2 regions of the Arthrobacter sp. B0316-1-20 genome follow, and region 2 is predicted to be linked to the other one. Evidence: riboswitches for the same ligand, from Rfam matches in the RefSeq annotation. Region 2 holds a riboswitch; the other holds the start of a gene.
The links. Region 2 has a riboswitch for cyclic di-AMP ahead of AC5RW2_RS00270 (NlpC/P60 family protein). Riboswitches for the same ligand answer to the same signal wherever they lie in the genome.
Positions count from the first base shown of each region.

Region 1: another riboswitch for cyclic di-AMP. It lies ahead of AC5RW2_RS00740 (C40 family peptidase); the one in region 2 lies ahead of AC5RW2_RS00270 (NlpC/P60 family protein).

Region 1 is NZ_JBNHHC010000001.1:151,706-158,909, forward strand. It holds gene AC5RW2_RS00730 (DUF222 domain-containing protein) at 1-103, opposite strand, end outside; gene AC5RW2_RS00735 (MDR family MFS transporter) at 399-1,919, opposite strand; gene AC5RW2_RS00740 (C40 family peptidase) at 2,301-3,209, opposite strand; cyclic di-AMP (ydaO/yuaA leader) riboswitch at 3,213-3,377, opposite strand; gene AC5RW2_RS00745 (LysR substrate-binding domain-containing protein) at 3,627-4,559, shown strand; gene AC5RW2_RS00750 (MFS transporter) at 4,635-5,996, opposite strand; gene AC5RW2_RS00755 (MBL fold metallo-hydrolase) at 5,993-7,063, opposite strand.
Region 2 is NZ_JBNHHC010000001.1:48,348-55,551, reverse strand. It holds gene AC5RW2_RS00295 (molybdopterin molybdotransferase MoeA) at 1-173, opposite strand, end outside; gene AC5RW2_RS00290 (DUF6457 domain-containing protein) at 170-448, opposite strand; gene mobA (molybdenum cofactor guanylyltransferase) at 498-1,238, opposite strand; gene AC5RW2_RS00280 (HNH endonuclease) at 1,235-1,735, opposite strand; gene AC5RW2_RS00275 (NlpC/P60 family protein) at 2,074-2,868, opposite strand; cyclic di-AMP (ydaO/yuaA leader) riboswitch at 2,873-3,041, opposite strand; gene AC5RW2_RS00270 (NlpC/P60 family protein) at 3,526-4,248, opposite strand; cyclic di-AMP (ydaO/yuaA leader) riboswitch at 4,253-4,425, opposite strand; gene AC5RW2_RS00265 (M23 family metallopeptidase) at 4,543-5,310, opposite strand; cyclic di-AMP (ydaO/yuaA leader) riboswitch at 5,317-5,530, opposite strand; gene AC5RW2_RS00260 (iron-dependent transcriptional repressor DtxR) at 5,630-6,325, opposite strand; gene serC (phosphoserine transaminase) at 6,574-7,204, shown strand, end outside.

The sequences.
Region 1 (7,204 bases), 100 kb from region 2:
CAACGGCGGCGATGTTTTGCTCTTTGATGATGCCCGCCAGAATCAGCTGGGTTTGACCAACAATGTTGGCCAGCTCTTCAACCTCTGCCGCCGTCCGGGCCACCGACTTGGTACTGCGTGTCAGCCCGTCGTTCCAAGGCGATTATTCAGTTCGCTGACCTCGGCGCGGACCCGGGCCAGCAGGACGGAATCGTCCTGCCCTGCCCCCGCAGCCTCATCCAGCACCTCGATCGCCATAGATACAGCCCATGAAGCCCGCGAACAGGGTAGGAGAACCAAGGGTCGGCATGTGGATGAGCAAGCACACGGGGCTGGCTGTGGAGAAGAAGTGGATGGGTGCTCAGGCACGGGCGGCGGCGGCGAAAGCCAAGCGTTCAAATCCCACCCGAACCCCGCCGTCAGCGGGCGACCGGCGCGCCCTCCACTGAAGCCGGCTCGCCGGCGGGCTCCTCTACCGGTTTCAGGATGAAGAACGCCGCCGCCACGGCCACGATGGAGATGAGGGCCCCGGCCAGGAAAGCCATCCGCACTCCGCCTGCCACCGCCGTCGTCGTTGCCGCACCTTCGGCGGAAAGAACGGCCGCCTGCATGGACATGACGGTGACGAACATGGCGGTGCCCGCTGCCCCGGCCACTTGCTGCACCGTGCCGATGACGGCGCTTCCGTGCGAGTACAGTTGCCGCCGCACCGACCCGAGACCAGCGGAAAACAGCGGCGTGAACAGCAGCGCCAGGCCGACGCTGAGCACGATGTGCGCCGCCAGCAGCGTCAGCGGGGCGGTGTCCTCGCTGACCGTGGAGAAGAACCAGAGCACGGCGCTGACTACCGCCGTTCCCGGCACCAGCAGCACCCTCGGGCCGAACCTGTCATAGAGCCGCCCGACGGCCGGGGCCAGCAGGCCCATCAACAGCCCGCCCGGCAGAAGCATCAGCCCGATCTGCAGCGGCTCGAGCCCCAGGACCTGCTGCATATATATAGGGAGCAAAATGATGGTGCCGAACAGTGCGGCCATGCTGACAGCCATCAGCCCGACGGACACGGAGAAGTTGCCGGAGTGGAAGGTCCGCAGGTCCAGTAACGCCCTGTCCGAGCGCTGCAGCCGAACCTGACGGAGCAGGAATACCAGCAGCCCCACGCCGCCGGCCGCAAACGCAACCCACATGGCGGCACCCGTGCCCGGCCCCGCCGTCGTTGTTCCGTGCCCCGCGCCGACCTGGCTGAGGCCGTAGATCAGCCCGCCGAAGCCGATGGCGGAGAGGGCCACGGACGGCAGGTCCAGCGGCACCGGCCGAGGCTCGGTCACGTTCTGGATCCGCCGGTTGCCCACCACCAGCATGGCCAGCGCGATCGGCAGCACCAGCCAGAACATCCAGCGCCAGGACAAGGTGTTGAGGATGATGCCGGAGATGGTCGGGCCGATGGCCGGCGCCACCGATATGACAATCGAGACGTTGCCCATCGTTTTGCCGCGGTCCTCGGCCGGCACCAGGTTCATCAGCGTGGTCATCAGCAGCGGCATCATGATCGCGGTGCCCGACGCCTGGACCACGCGGGCCACCAGCAGCACCTCGAACCCCGGAGCCAGCGCGGCCAGCAGCGTTCCCGCGGAGAACAGCGCCATCGAAGCGGTGAAAACTTGGCGCGTGGTGAAACGCTGCAGGAGGAATCCGGTCACCGGGATGACCACGGCCATCGCCAGCATGAACGCCGTGGTCAGCCACTGCGCCGCGCGGGCGCTGATGCCCAGGTCGTCCATCAGCTCGGTCAGCGCCACGGACATGATGGTCTCGTTCAGGATCACCACGAACGCAGAGACCAACAGGATGCCAATCACGCGCCGGTTCCGGCGCGTCTCATCAGCCGTCAGCCCGCTGCCCGTGGCAGACCCGGGCCGTGCCGAGGCTCTGTTCGTCGACATTTCTTTATTCACGGGAAGATCCTCGAGTGGAAATCGTGCTGTTGGGGGCGGCCGGAACAGCCCAAGATCGCCGGGCGCAGGCGGAGTAACAGCTTAACCTGCCCCCGCTGACTCCTATTCCCGGCGGTCAACCTCGAATAAACAACGACGCCGGTGCTCGCCGCCGGGCGGCAACCGCCTCCTGCGGGGGAGGGGGGCGCGCCAAATGGTTCCCCCACCGGTCCCCTTCAAGAGGACTCCCGCCGCGTAGTTAAAGTGGAGGGAAAGTCGCGCTTACGGGTTAAAAGAGGAGAAGCCCCGCCGGCGCAAGGCCGACGAGGCTTCCCTGTGATCCCGGACCGGCCGTTGGGGGAATAGCCGGTCCAGGAGTTTTAGGGGTGGTTACATCGTGTAGTAACCGGTAACGGGCATGGCGTTCACGTTGTGCACCATGGTGCCCTGGCTCGGGTTCAGGGCGCTGATCATTTTGCCGCCGCCCAGGTAGATGCCCACGTGGCCGCCGCCGTTCTGCACCACCAGGTCGCCCGGCTGCGGGTTGCTGGTCGGGGTCAGGGCGCCGCCCTGGTGCTGGCTGAGGCGGGGGAGGTCCACGCCGGCCTGGGCGTATACCCACTGGGTGAAGCCGGAGCAGTCCCAGCCGGCCGTGGAGGTGCCGCCCCAGACGTAGGGCGTGCCCTGGGCGGACAGGGCGATGTCCACGATGCTCTGGTTGCCACCGGTGGAGGCCGGCTTGATGTCGGCGCTGGCCAGCGAGACAGTCGCGGCGTCGGTCGACGCAGCCAGGGTCGTGGCGGCTCCGCCGCCGCCCTGCGCTGCCTGTCCGCCACCGGACTGGACGGACCCGGTCAGCGCGATCTGGTCGCCCGGGTAGATGATGGAGTACGCGCCCAGGCCGTTGATGGCCAGCACGTCCTGCACATTCTTGCCGTACTGGGCGGCAATCGTGCCCACCGTGTCGCCCGCGACCACGGTGTGCGTGGTGGCACCGGTAGCGGCACCGGCGTCGGCGGCCGAGCTGGTAACGGAAGCGCGCTCCACCTCGAAGCCGGCGTTGGCCGGAGCGGCAACGGTGTCCGTTGCATTGGCAGCGCCGTAGGTCGGGACCGTGACATCGGCGGCGGCATTGGCCGGCAGGCCGGCACCCAGCATCAGGCCACCGGCGGCGGTAACGACGGCGGCGCCGCGGCCGACGGTTCCGGCGCGGGACGAGACAGCCTGGGACAGACCGGCCACGGTGGTGTTGCGGACCGGGGTGGCACGGTGGCGTGCGCGATTGTTTTTGAGCAGCAAGAAGATACCTCTCCCAATGCCTGCGAGGTAAGCTGTCGGGTTCGGGTGGGAGTCACCCGGCCGTGCGGCAGCGCGGTAAGCACTCCATACGACTTAACCCCAAGAGCCCCAAGAGGGGCCCGGAATGTGGGTCCCCCGCCTCTGCCAGATGTCTAGCGAACGAACTCGGAAAGGCTGGCAGAGCTAGGCAATACCCTCCGAGGACATCGGCGCATGATCGCCGACGTGCTGAAAACATTACATAACGGTTCGGTAACTGTCCAAGCCCTGAAATTTACCTGTGGATAACCTGAGAGCCATCTTTCGGTCAGGAGCGAGCAACCCCCAGGCGGCCGTTGCACGCGTCCGTCACGGTACATCGGGCGCAACAATCGGCCGATTAAGCAGTCGCTGCGGGCTAACTTGTACGCTGGCAGAGTGGTGGACTTCACGCTTAAACAGCTTCAGTACTTTGTTGCAGTCGCTGACCACGGCTCAATCTCGGCCGCCGCGGCCGCCAGCCACATCTCTCAGGCGGCGATGTCCCAAGCGCTGACAGAGCTGGAGCGGATCGTCGGCGCGCAGCTGATGGTGCGGCACCGGTCCCGCGGAATCGCCCTGACCGGCGTCGGGCAGCAATTCCTGCGGGACGTCCGGAGCCTGGTCCGGCACGCCGACGACGTGCAGAACAGCATCATCGAGCGCCAGCAGGGGTTGGTCGGCCCGCTGGCCATCGGCTGTTACAGCACCCTGTCCGCCTTCTGGGTGCCGGTGATCAGCGAACGGTTCATCAAGCCGCATCCGCGCCTCACCGTGACCATGGAGGAAGGCGAGGCCGCCGAGCTGCAGCATCGGATGCAAGAGGGCTATCTGGACGCGGTGCTGACCCATACGCGGCACCTCTTGCCCGGCGTGCAGGCCCGCACCGTCAAGGAAGGCCGGCCCTACGTCCTGCTGGCTGCAAGCCACCCGCTGGCTTCGCGCAAAAGCGTCCGGCTCGCCGAGCTGGCCGAAGAGGACTTCGTCTCGCTGGACATCCCCACCGTGCGCGATAACCAGTTGGTCAATCTGCGGTTGTCCGGGCTGGATCCGAAGATTGCCTGGCGTTCGTCAAGTTTTGAGGCGGTGCGGGGCATGGTGGCGCGCGGCCTCGGCTACACCGTGCTGGTGCAGCGGCCGCCGGGCAATCACAGCTACGACGGGCTTCCCCTGGCCACGGTGGAAATCGACGGGCCGGTCGGTCACAGCGACATCTGTGTGGCCTACGCCAGCGTCACCCGGCCCAGCCTCAGGCTGCGGGCATTCCTGGATTTTTGCGCAGAGGTCGGCGGCGCTGCGGCGAGCGGCTGGGATGAGCACACGACGGCGTGATCCCGCTTAACCGCGACGGCGGCCGCTGCCTTGGGCAACGGCCGCCGCATGCCCGTTACGGCACGGCTGGAGGAACTACATGTTCTCCGCGGTCAGGTCCTGGTCCTTTCCTTCCTTGATCGCCAAGATGCACAGCCCTGCGAGGACGAACGCGCCGGCCCAGACTGTCGCCACCAGCCACAGCTCGCCGCCGGCCGCCAGCACCAGCCCGCTGGCGATCATGGGGGTAAAACCTGCGCCCAGCGTCGAGGAGAGCTGGTAGACCAGCGAGGCGCCGGTGTAGCGCATCCGGGTCGGGAACAGCTCGGCGGTGAACGCCCCGAACGGTCCGAAGATCGTGCCCTGGATGACTCCGTTGGCCAGGAACAGCCCGATCGCGAACAGCCACAGCGTCCCGAGCTCCAGCATCCACATGATGGGGAAGGCCAGTACCGCACCGGCGGTGATGCCGATCAGCATCACCGGCCGGCGGCCGAGCTTGTCGCTGTGCCGGGCCGCAAACCAGATGGCGACGACGGTCAGCGCCGCGCCCAACGCTTTGACGTTGAGGACGCTCGTCCGGTCCAGGCCGACCTCGTCCACCACATAGGAGATGGCCCAGACGGTCATCAGGCCTTGGACGGTGTAGGAGCTCATCCCCACCAGCGTGCCCATGATCACGTTCTTCGGGTACTTCGTCAGCACCTCGAGAATCGGGATCTTTTTCTCCTCGGCCTTGTCCTCCAGCGCAAGGAACAGCGGGGACTCGGCGACCTTGAGGCGAACGATCAGGCCAATGCCCACCAGGACGATGCTGATCAGGAACGGCAGCCGCCAGCCCCAGGTCAGGAACTGCTCGTCCGGCAGCACGGACACGGCCGAAACCGCCAGGGTGGCCAACACCGCACCGGCGGGACCTCCCATGTTGGCGAAACTGGCCGCGAACCCGCGGCGTTCCTTCGGTGCGTGTTCCAGGCCCATCAGCATGGCACCGCCCCACTCGCCCCCGACGGCCAAGCCTTGGACGATGCGCAGGACAATCAGCGCCAACGGAGCGGCCATGCCTATCTGCGCCGTGGTCGGCAGCAGGCCGATCAGGGTAGTCGCCACGCCCATGAGCACCATGGAGGTGATCAGCACGCCCTTGCGCCCCAGCCGGTCACCGAAGTGGCCGAAGATGATCCCGCCGAGCGGCCGGGCGATGTAGCCGACCGCCAGCGTGGCGAAGGAGGCGAAGATCCCCACCGCGGGGTCCAGGTTCACGAAGAACACCGTGTTGAAAACCAGCGCCGCCGCGGTGGCGTAGAGGATGAAATCGTAGAATTCGATGGCACTGCCCAGGAAGCTGGACGCCAGGATGCGCCGCATCTCCGGGGTGTTGAGGCTGGGGACCTTCAGGTCCCCGGGCTGCCTGTCGTTCGCCGCAGGGGCCGACGCCGTCGTCGTGTTATTGCTCATGGTGCAACCGCCATTTCGTCATGATCGGCGACTCCGGTGGATTCCGGGTCGCTGGAAGAGAAGGAGATAACGTCCAGATCGTCGGGGATCAGGAACGTGCCGATGAAGTCCTTGCCGTGTGCCTGCCAGACTGCGTCCGGAGTGGTTCCCGGCACCAGGTGGTGCAGCGCCAAGGTGCGGGCGCCGGCCTGCTGCGCGATCGCGATGGCGTCCTGCGGCGAGGTGTGGGACCTGCGGTGGTGGTCCATTGAGGCCCGGGCTTCGTCGGAATCGATGCTGCCGTACGCCCGCTGCACCCAGTCGAAGTCGATGGCCTCGTGCAGGAGCAGGTCGGTGCCGCGGGCCAGCCGCACCAGGTTCTGGCAGGGGGCGGTGTCGCCGGAGATCGTGACCGACCCTTCGGCCGTGTCGAACCGGAAGGCGAAGGCGGGTGCCACGGGCGGGTGCTCCACCAGGGTCGCTGTCACGGTGACCAGCTCATCGCGGTAGATCTCGAACGGCTCCATGCCGGCCGGCGTCGGGTTCTGGTTCGGGTGGTAGCCGATCGCGTCGGGGACCACGATGTCTTCGGCCACGAAATAGTCCAGCGGCGAGGGGCGCAGGGCGTCGATGACCCGGTCGTTGAGGTCGGTGGCGTACGCCTGCATCAGGTGGTGGAACATGTCCCGGGTGCCCGGCGTCGGCAATTGCGGGAAAACGGGCGACGGCGGAACCGTGGCGCGGGGTGAAGCCGGCGGCAATTCTCCCCGGTCGCCGGGTCCCAGAATGCGGATGCTCCGCTGTCCGGGCGTGAGGGTGAACAATCCGAAGATGGCCAGCCCGGCCAGATCGATCGTGTGGTCGGAATGCAGGTGGGTCAGGAAAATCCCGCGCAACGACGAAACCTGCAGGCCTGCTTTCATCAGCTGGCGTCCGACGCCGTTGCCGGCGTCCACCAGATAGACGGCATCGCCGACGACGACGGCGGTGGCGATGCCGGTCCGGCGGCCTGCATTCTCACCGGTCCACCAGCGGGGACCGCCCGCGGTGCCCAGCGTGACGACGTGCGGCTTGAGGGAATGGGTCATGGGTCGAGCTCCTCGGAAGTCTTTCCGCCTGTGGTGCCGGCGGAACCTGAATCCCATGATGCGGCTCACAAACACTTTCGTAAAACGGTAATAACCGACCTACTTAAACGGTTTCACTTATAACGTGGCCGGCCCGTTCGG
Region 2 (7,204 bases):
ATGGCGGAGGAAGCGTAGTGCGGGACCGGCACCAGCGCCGTCAGGTCGCGGGCCAGCGTGCGGCCGGCACAGGCGGCCAGCTCTACGTTTGCGGGATCGGGCCGTCCCGCCTCCCGGCCCGCGGCGTAGGCGGCTCTGCGGGCGTCGTCCCAGCGCAGTCCGGAGCCACTCACTCCTGCACTGCGCCGTGTCGGCGCGCCACTTCGTCGGCCACGCGGGAGGCGGCGCGCATGGCCACCTCGGGTGTTGCCTGTCCGGTGGCGGCGGCCAGGCCGGCCGCGTAGCCCACCACGAAGGTGGTCAGCGGCGCCGCCGGGCGGATCACGCTGTGCGCCGCGACGCCGGCGAGCCCCAGCACGGCGTCGATATCAACGGGCGTGTCTTCGATTTCCAGCGCCTGGAGCAGTTCGCTGACGAAGGGGGAGAGCTTTTCGGCCGCTCCGGACACAATGGCCTCCGATCCGCCCGGTGCGGGCAAGTACAACGTTTGTTTCAGGCTACGGCGCGGGCCGAACAATGCCAAAGCGGCCCGCGTCCTGCCACGTGTCGACGTCGGAGGTGTGGCCCCCTGACGGGCCCTCGAGCGTGATCTCGGCGGCGGGCAGCCCGCCGAGCAGCCGCCTGACCGGCTGGCCGGCCAACCCGGCCGCACCCCCGGCGTTCCGCACCGCGTCCTCCAGCGCCGCGCTGTGCGCGCAGCAAGCCAGCGGCTGCTGTTTGCCGTCGGCGTCGACCGGAATCCAGAGCCTGGCCTCCGGCCGGCCGACGGCGTGGCGCAGCAGCAATTCCGGCAGCCCGGCCAGCATCGGCATGTCGCAGGCGAAGAGCAGCGTGAACGGCGCCCGCACGGAAGCACCGCCGTCGTCGTCCCGCGCCCGCGCGGAGCCCCCGCCGTCGTCGTCCCCTGACAGCGCTTGGACGGAGGCACCGCCGTCGTCGTCCCGTAACAGCGCCTGGATCCCCGCCGCGATGCCCGCTGCCGGGCCGGAGAACGGCGGGTCCTCCCGGGTGAGCGTCAGCCGCAGCGGCTGCGGGACCAGCGTGCGGCGGAAAGCTTCCACTTCCTCGGACAGGTCATCCGGGCCGACGACGGAGATCCGCCGGGCCCCGCAAACGGCCTCCAGCGTGCGGCGCAACAGGGTGGACCCCTCGAGCCGCAACAATGCCTTGGGGCTGCCGCCCAGACGCGAGGACCGGCCGCCGGCCAGCACGACGGCGTCGAAAAGTGGAGCGGTCACGCGGCGGTATGGGTGTCGAGGAACTGGCTCCAGGCCGGGGCGGGACGGTCCAGGTCGCGGATCCGCCAGCGGGCGCCGCTGGGCGGCCGGGGCGTGAAGCGCAGGCTCCAGCCCATTTGGGCCAGCGTGCGGTCGCCCTTGGCGTTGTTGCAGCGCAGGCAGCAGGCCACCAGATTCTCCCAACTGTCTTCTCCCCCGCGGGACCGGGGCTTGACGTGGTCCACCGTGGTTGCTGTCTTCCCGCAGTAGGCGCAGAGGTGGTTGTCGCGGCGCAGGACGCCGCGGCGGGTCACCGCGGTGTCCTTGTTGTACGGCATCTTAATGTAGCGGTTGAGCAGGATGACCGAGGGGCGGCCCAGTATGTCGTTGGGGCCGACGACGGGGTCCCCGTCTTCGGCAATCACGCTGGCTTTGCCGGTGAGCACAAGAAGCAGCGCCCGGCGGAAGGTGACAACCGCCAGGGGTTCGTAACCAGCATTCAGAACGAGTGTGCGCATGCACATTCCTCTAGGTCTGGCCAACCCGACCGGTGCTTCAGATCCCGGTCCGGGACTGGATTTTCTGCACTGACAGTCAAAGAGTATGACGGCGAGTGCGTTCCGCGCTAACTTTTTCGCCTCCCGTGGGCCGTCGGAATGACGCCGCGGGCGGTCCGGCGGCGTCGGGCGAGCGGTCCGGCGGCGCGGCGGCGGGCACCCGCGGGGCCCACCTTGGGCCGTGGCGAGGCCGGACCGCGCAGGCGTCTGGCCTCCCGACAACGCCGCCGGCCCCGGTGCGCGCGCTGGGCGTGCACCGGGGCCGGCGGGACGGTCGCTGTGGACCGGGAAGGCTGTTGCTAGTTGACGCGGATGGCTACGTAGCCGGATCCGACGTCCGCACTGGCCAGTGCGGTGGTGTAACCGGTCCAGCCGCCGTGGATGGCCTGGCCGTTGCCCACGTAGATGGCGATGTGCGCAACGCCTGCTCCGCCGTCGGAGTAGTAGAGCAGATCGCCCGGCTGCGGGGTGGACACCTGGGTGCCGTAGCTGAAGAACTGTGCGGGTGCGAGGTCGCCCACCGAGAAACCGGCGGCGCGCAGGGCCTTCTCCACCATGGCGGTGCAGTCCTGCGAGATGCCGATCTGGCCGTACGCGGAGGACACCAGCGTGGAGGCCACGCCGCTGGCGGACGCTTCGGCCTTCGCCGGCGCTGCCTTGGCTGCGGGAGCCGCGGCGGCTGCCTTGACCTCGACCGCGGGAGCGGCGGCGTGGACGGCGCCCTGTGCGGTGTCTGCGGCCTCCTCGACGACCGGGGCCACTTCCTCGGCCACGGCTTCGACGACAGGCTCGGGCTCCGGGGCCGGAGTGGACTTGATGGCGGGACGCGAGAAGGTCAGCTCGACGGCACTCGAAGCCTGGACGGTGTCCACCTGCACGCGGCTGGGTACGGACACCGTGGATGCGGTGCGTTCGATGGAGGTTGACTGCGCGGGGACCGCGGCGGTCAGGGCCAGTCCGGACGCGGCAGCGATTACGGCTGCCGAGCGACCCATGGATCCGGCATTGGACGAGACGGCTTTGGAAATCGTCTCCAGCGGGTTGGTGCGGACGGAAACGGCGCGGTGGCGCCCCGTAGCGGTGTCATTGAACACGTTAAAGGCCTCTCCCAATGCCTGCGAGGTGAGCTGTCGGATTCGGATGGGAGTGCATCCGGCCGCAGCCCTCCCCGGCAATGCCTGAGAGTGCTGTCGACTTAACCCCAAGGGTTCCTGTACGGAACCCGAAATTGGTTCCCCCGCCTCTGCCCGCGAAGTTTTTTGCGAACGGACTCCGGACGGTGGCAGAGCTCGGCAATCCACCCGGAGGTCCCAGCCGTTTGGCAACTGGCACGCGTTAGAGCGTATACGATCAATCACGCATTGTCACATTCTGATCACGGCGTGGTGATGTTTTGATTACGACAGCCCTCGGAGTCCTGCTGCCAGACGGTTCCGGGACGGGGCTGGTACGAAGGGTGCGCCTTCCGTCTCGGGGCTGCGCGCACGTTCCAAGCGCCGTTGTCGCGCGGGTCTTCCACGCGCGGCTCCGGGGCCCGGCTTCGCGCACGGGTCTTCCGCGCGCCGACCGGCCCCCTTCTTCGCGCCACTCCTGGGCAGGTCTGCCGCGCGCTGTTTCCGCGCCCCGTTTCCGTCCAGGTCCTCCGCGCGCCGTGTCCGCGCACCGATTCCACCCAGGCCCTCCGCGCGCCTTGTTAACGCTCGCAGCGCGCCCCGAAGGACGCGCCGCGAGAGGGCCGTGACAGGAAGTGCTTAGCCTGCCGGACGGATGAAGACCGGGCCGGAGCCGATGTAGGCGCTGCCCAGAACAGTACTGTAGCCCGCCCATCCGCCGTGGACCGCCTGGCCGTTGCCGACGTAGATGGCCACGTGGGCCACGCCGGCACCGCCGTTGGCGTAGTAGATGATGTCGCCGGGCTGCGGGGTGGCCACCTGCGTTCCGTAGGCAAAGAACTGCGCCGGGGCGAGGTCGCCCACCGCGAAGCCTGCCGCGCGCAGGGCGTTCTCGACCAGGGCCGTGCAGTCCTGGGCGACGCCGATCTGTCCGTAGGCGGCCGCGACGATGGCGCCGGCGGCTCCGCTGGCGGCAGCCTCGCCGGCCTTCTTGACAGTCTTGGTTTCGTTCGACCCGGCGTCGTTGCCGGTCGTGGGGTTGATTTCGTTGGAGACGGCCTGGACAACCGGCTCCGGCGCGGGGGTGGAGGTGATCCCCGCGCGTTCGAAGGTCAGCTTCACGGCTGCGGAGGCCTGCACGGCTTCCACCTGCACGCGGGCCGGGGCCTCGACCCCTCGGTCAGCGCTGACAGCCTGGGCCGGGATGGTACCGGTCAGAACCAAGCCGGTAGCGGCGGCGATCACGGCACCCTGACGTCCCATGGTTCCCGCATTCGCGGACACAGCCTTGGAAATCGTCTCAAGCGGGCTCGTGCGGACGGGGGTCGCACGATGGCGGCCCGCAGTAATGCTCTTGGACACGGTCTGTACCTCTCCCAAATGCCTGCGAAGTGAGCTGTCGGGTTCGGATGGGAGTTCATCCGGCCGGCAGGCTGCGGGCTGGTGGCCCGGGCCTGGTCGGCTTTACCCCAAGGACACCGTGCGATGTCCGGGAAGTGGTTCCCCCGCCTCTGCCATGCGATTCGGTGCGAACGAACTTCGGGCGACGGCAGAGTTCGGCATTCCGCCCGAAGGTGCCAGCCTGTTGACGACGGGCACGGGTGAAACCTTATAACAGTTTGCGGGATGTGTCACGTTCCGATTACGGCGTGTTCATCACAGCCAGCCGGTGGGGTCCACCAGCTTGTCGTTGACCATCACTTCGAAGTGGAGGTGGCAGCCGGTTGAGGCGCCGGTGGTGCCGCTTTGGCCCACCATCTCCCCGCGTTGCACGGTGGCACCGACGGACGTGTCAATGGTGCTCAGGTGGTTGTAGGTGGTCTTCAGGCCGTTGCCGTGGTCCACCACGATCCGGTTACCTCCGCCGCCGACTTGGAAGCCCGCCTCGACGACGGTTCCGCCGGCCGCTGCGTGGACGGGGGTGCCGCAGGCTGCTCCGTAGTCCTGGCCGGTGTGCAGCTCACCGGCGTAGCCGGTGATGGGGCTGACACGGTAGCCGAACGGCGACGTCATGGTCAGCTCGTCCATCGGCTGCGAGAGGGAGCCCTCGCTGCTGACGACCTTGGCATTGCTGCCCGAGGCGACCATGACCTGCTTCAGCTTGGTGTCCGGGTCGAATTTGCTGGTCAGGCCGGCACGCTCGAACGTCAGCCGGGCTTCGGTGGCGGCGGAGATGCTGCTGGCGGCCGGGGCATCCTGCGGGGCGTCGGCGGTGGCGCCGGCCGTCGTCGGCAGCATCACGGTCAGGGCCATCCCGGAGGCGGCTGCAACGATCGCTGTCTTATGCCCGACGTCGCGCGCGGCTGCTGCTACCGGAGACGGCGCCGGCTGGGCGCGGCGTCGGCCGGGCGTTGCGGCACGAGGGCGTGAGTGTTCGGCCGGGGCGGTTGAACGGCGCCGTCCCGAGGCTTTGTGTCCTGCCAAAATTCTGTTACCTCTCCCAAAGCGCCTGCGAAGTTAGCTGTCGGATTCGAGTCAAGAGAAAACTCGGCCACACCGCACAGAGCGCCGGTGGAACGATTCACCGAGGCTTTGCCCGCTGCGGCTTCACCCCAAGGCAGCGAACATACTGCCGCTTGGTGGGTCCTCCGCCCCTGTCTCACGGATACACGCCTCCGCCGACAGGGCTCGGCTTGCGGAGGGTGTGGGAATCGATGTCTCGATGCCCGGGTCAACTATACGTAAAACTCCCCGAAAGTAATAAATCCGTTATCCGGGGTGCGTGTTTTCAAGGGTCAACGTTTCATCGCATTGATACAAAGATGTGCGCGGCAACTTCCGGAGGCAGTTCCAAGGCCCCTTCGATCCCCGGCACGCGCACGGAGATGTACTCGCCGGCGGTCTCCAGCTGAAGGCTTGCGCCCGGCTTCAAACCGCCCTCTTCCAGCTGGAGCAACAGTTCCGGTTCCACCTGGATGGGCTCCGCCAGCCTGACGATGCTCACCTCTTTGTCGGACGTGTAGCTGCCCATGGCCTGCGCCAGATTGAGCACGCCGGTGGTGAACTCTTCGGCCGGCTGGCCCCCGAGCGCTTCCAGGCCGGGGATGGGGTTGCCGTACGGCGAAACCGTCGGCCTGCCCAACAGTTCGTAGAGCCGCTGCTCCACCCGCTCGCTCATAACGTGCTCCCAGCGGCAGGCCTCGTCATGCACGTAGGCCCAGTCCAGTCCGATGACGTCGGAGAGCAGCCGCTCGGCCAGTCGGTGCTTGCGCATCACTTCGGTGGCTTTACGCCGGCCCAGCTCGGTCAGTTCCAGATGCCTGTCGCCGGTGACGACCACGAGTCCGTCCCGCTCCATCCGCCCGATCGTCTGCGACACGGTTGGGCCCGAGTGGCGCAGCCGCTCGGCGATCCGGGCGCGCAGCGCGACGATGTTCTCTTCTTCGAGCTCGAGGATAGTGCGCAGGTACATCTCGGTAGTGTCGATGAGATCAGTCAATGGCTTCTTGCTCCTCGGCGCGGTGAAAAGGCTGCTCCAGCAGCATGCATGAGGGTGTTTTCCCCTCCCCAGCCTAGCCTGTTTTCCTTGCCGGACCGGCAGCTTCGCCGCGGGCTGACGCGCCGAGCGCCCAACGCAACAATGGCCACTGCAACTAACGGCGGCCCTCGGCGTTGAGGCAGAATGAAACGGGCGTTCAACGGCGAACCGCCATCGAGATCATTGCCACCACGCCAGGAAAGGTATTCATGAGCGATACCCAGTCCATCAGCATTCCCGCCGACCTGCTGCCGAAAGACGGGCGCTTTGGCGCCGGGCCGTCCAAGGTGCGCCCGGAACAGGTCGACGCCCTGGTCGCCGCCGGCAAGAACCTCCTGGGCACGTCGCACCGCCAGGCACCGGTGAAGAATCTGGTGGGCAGCGTCCGCGAAGGGCTCAAGGAGTTCTTCAAGGCGCCGGAGGGTTACGAGGTCATCCTGGGCGTTGGCGGCTCGACGGCGTTTTGGGACGTTGCAACCTTCGGACTGGTAGAGCAGAAGGCCCAGCACCTGTCCTTCGGGGAGTTCAGCTCCAAGTTCGCCGCGGCCACCAACAAAGCTCCGTTCCTGGCCGAGTCCAGCATCATCACCTCGGAACCCGGCTCCCGGCCGGAGCCGCGGGCTGAGGCCGGCGTGGATGTCTATGCGTGGGCGCAGAACGAAACCTCCACCGGCGTGGCGGCTCCGGTGCAGCGTGTGGAGGGTGCCGACGACGGCGCCTTGGTCCTCATCGACGCCACCTCCGCCGCGGGCGGGCTCGACGTCGACGTCGCCCAGAGCGACGTCTACTACTTCGCGCCCCAGAAAAACTTCGCGTCCGACGGCGGCCTGTGGCTGGGCG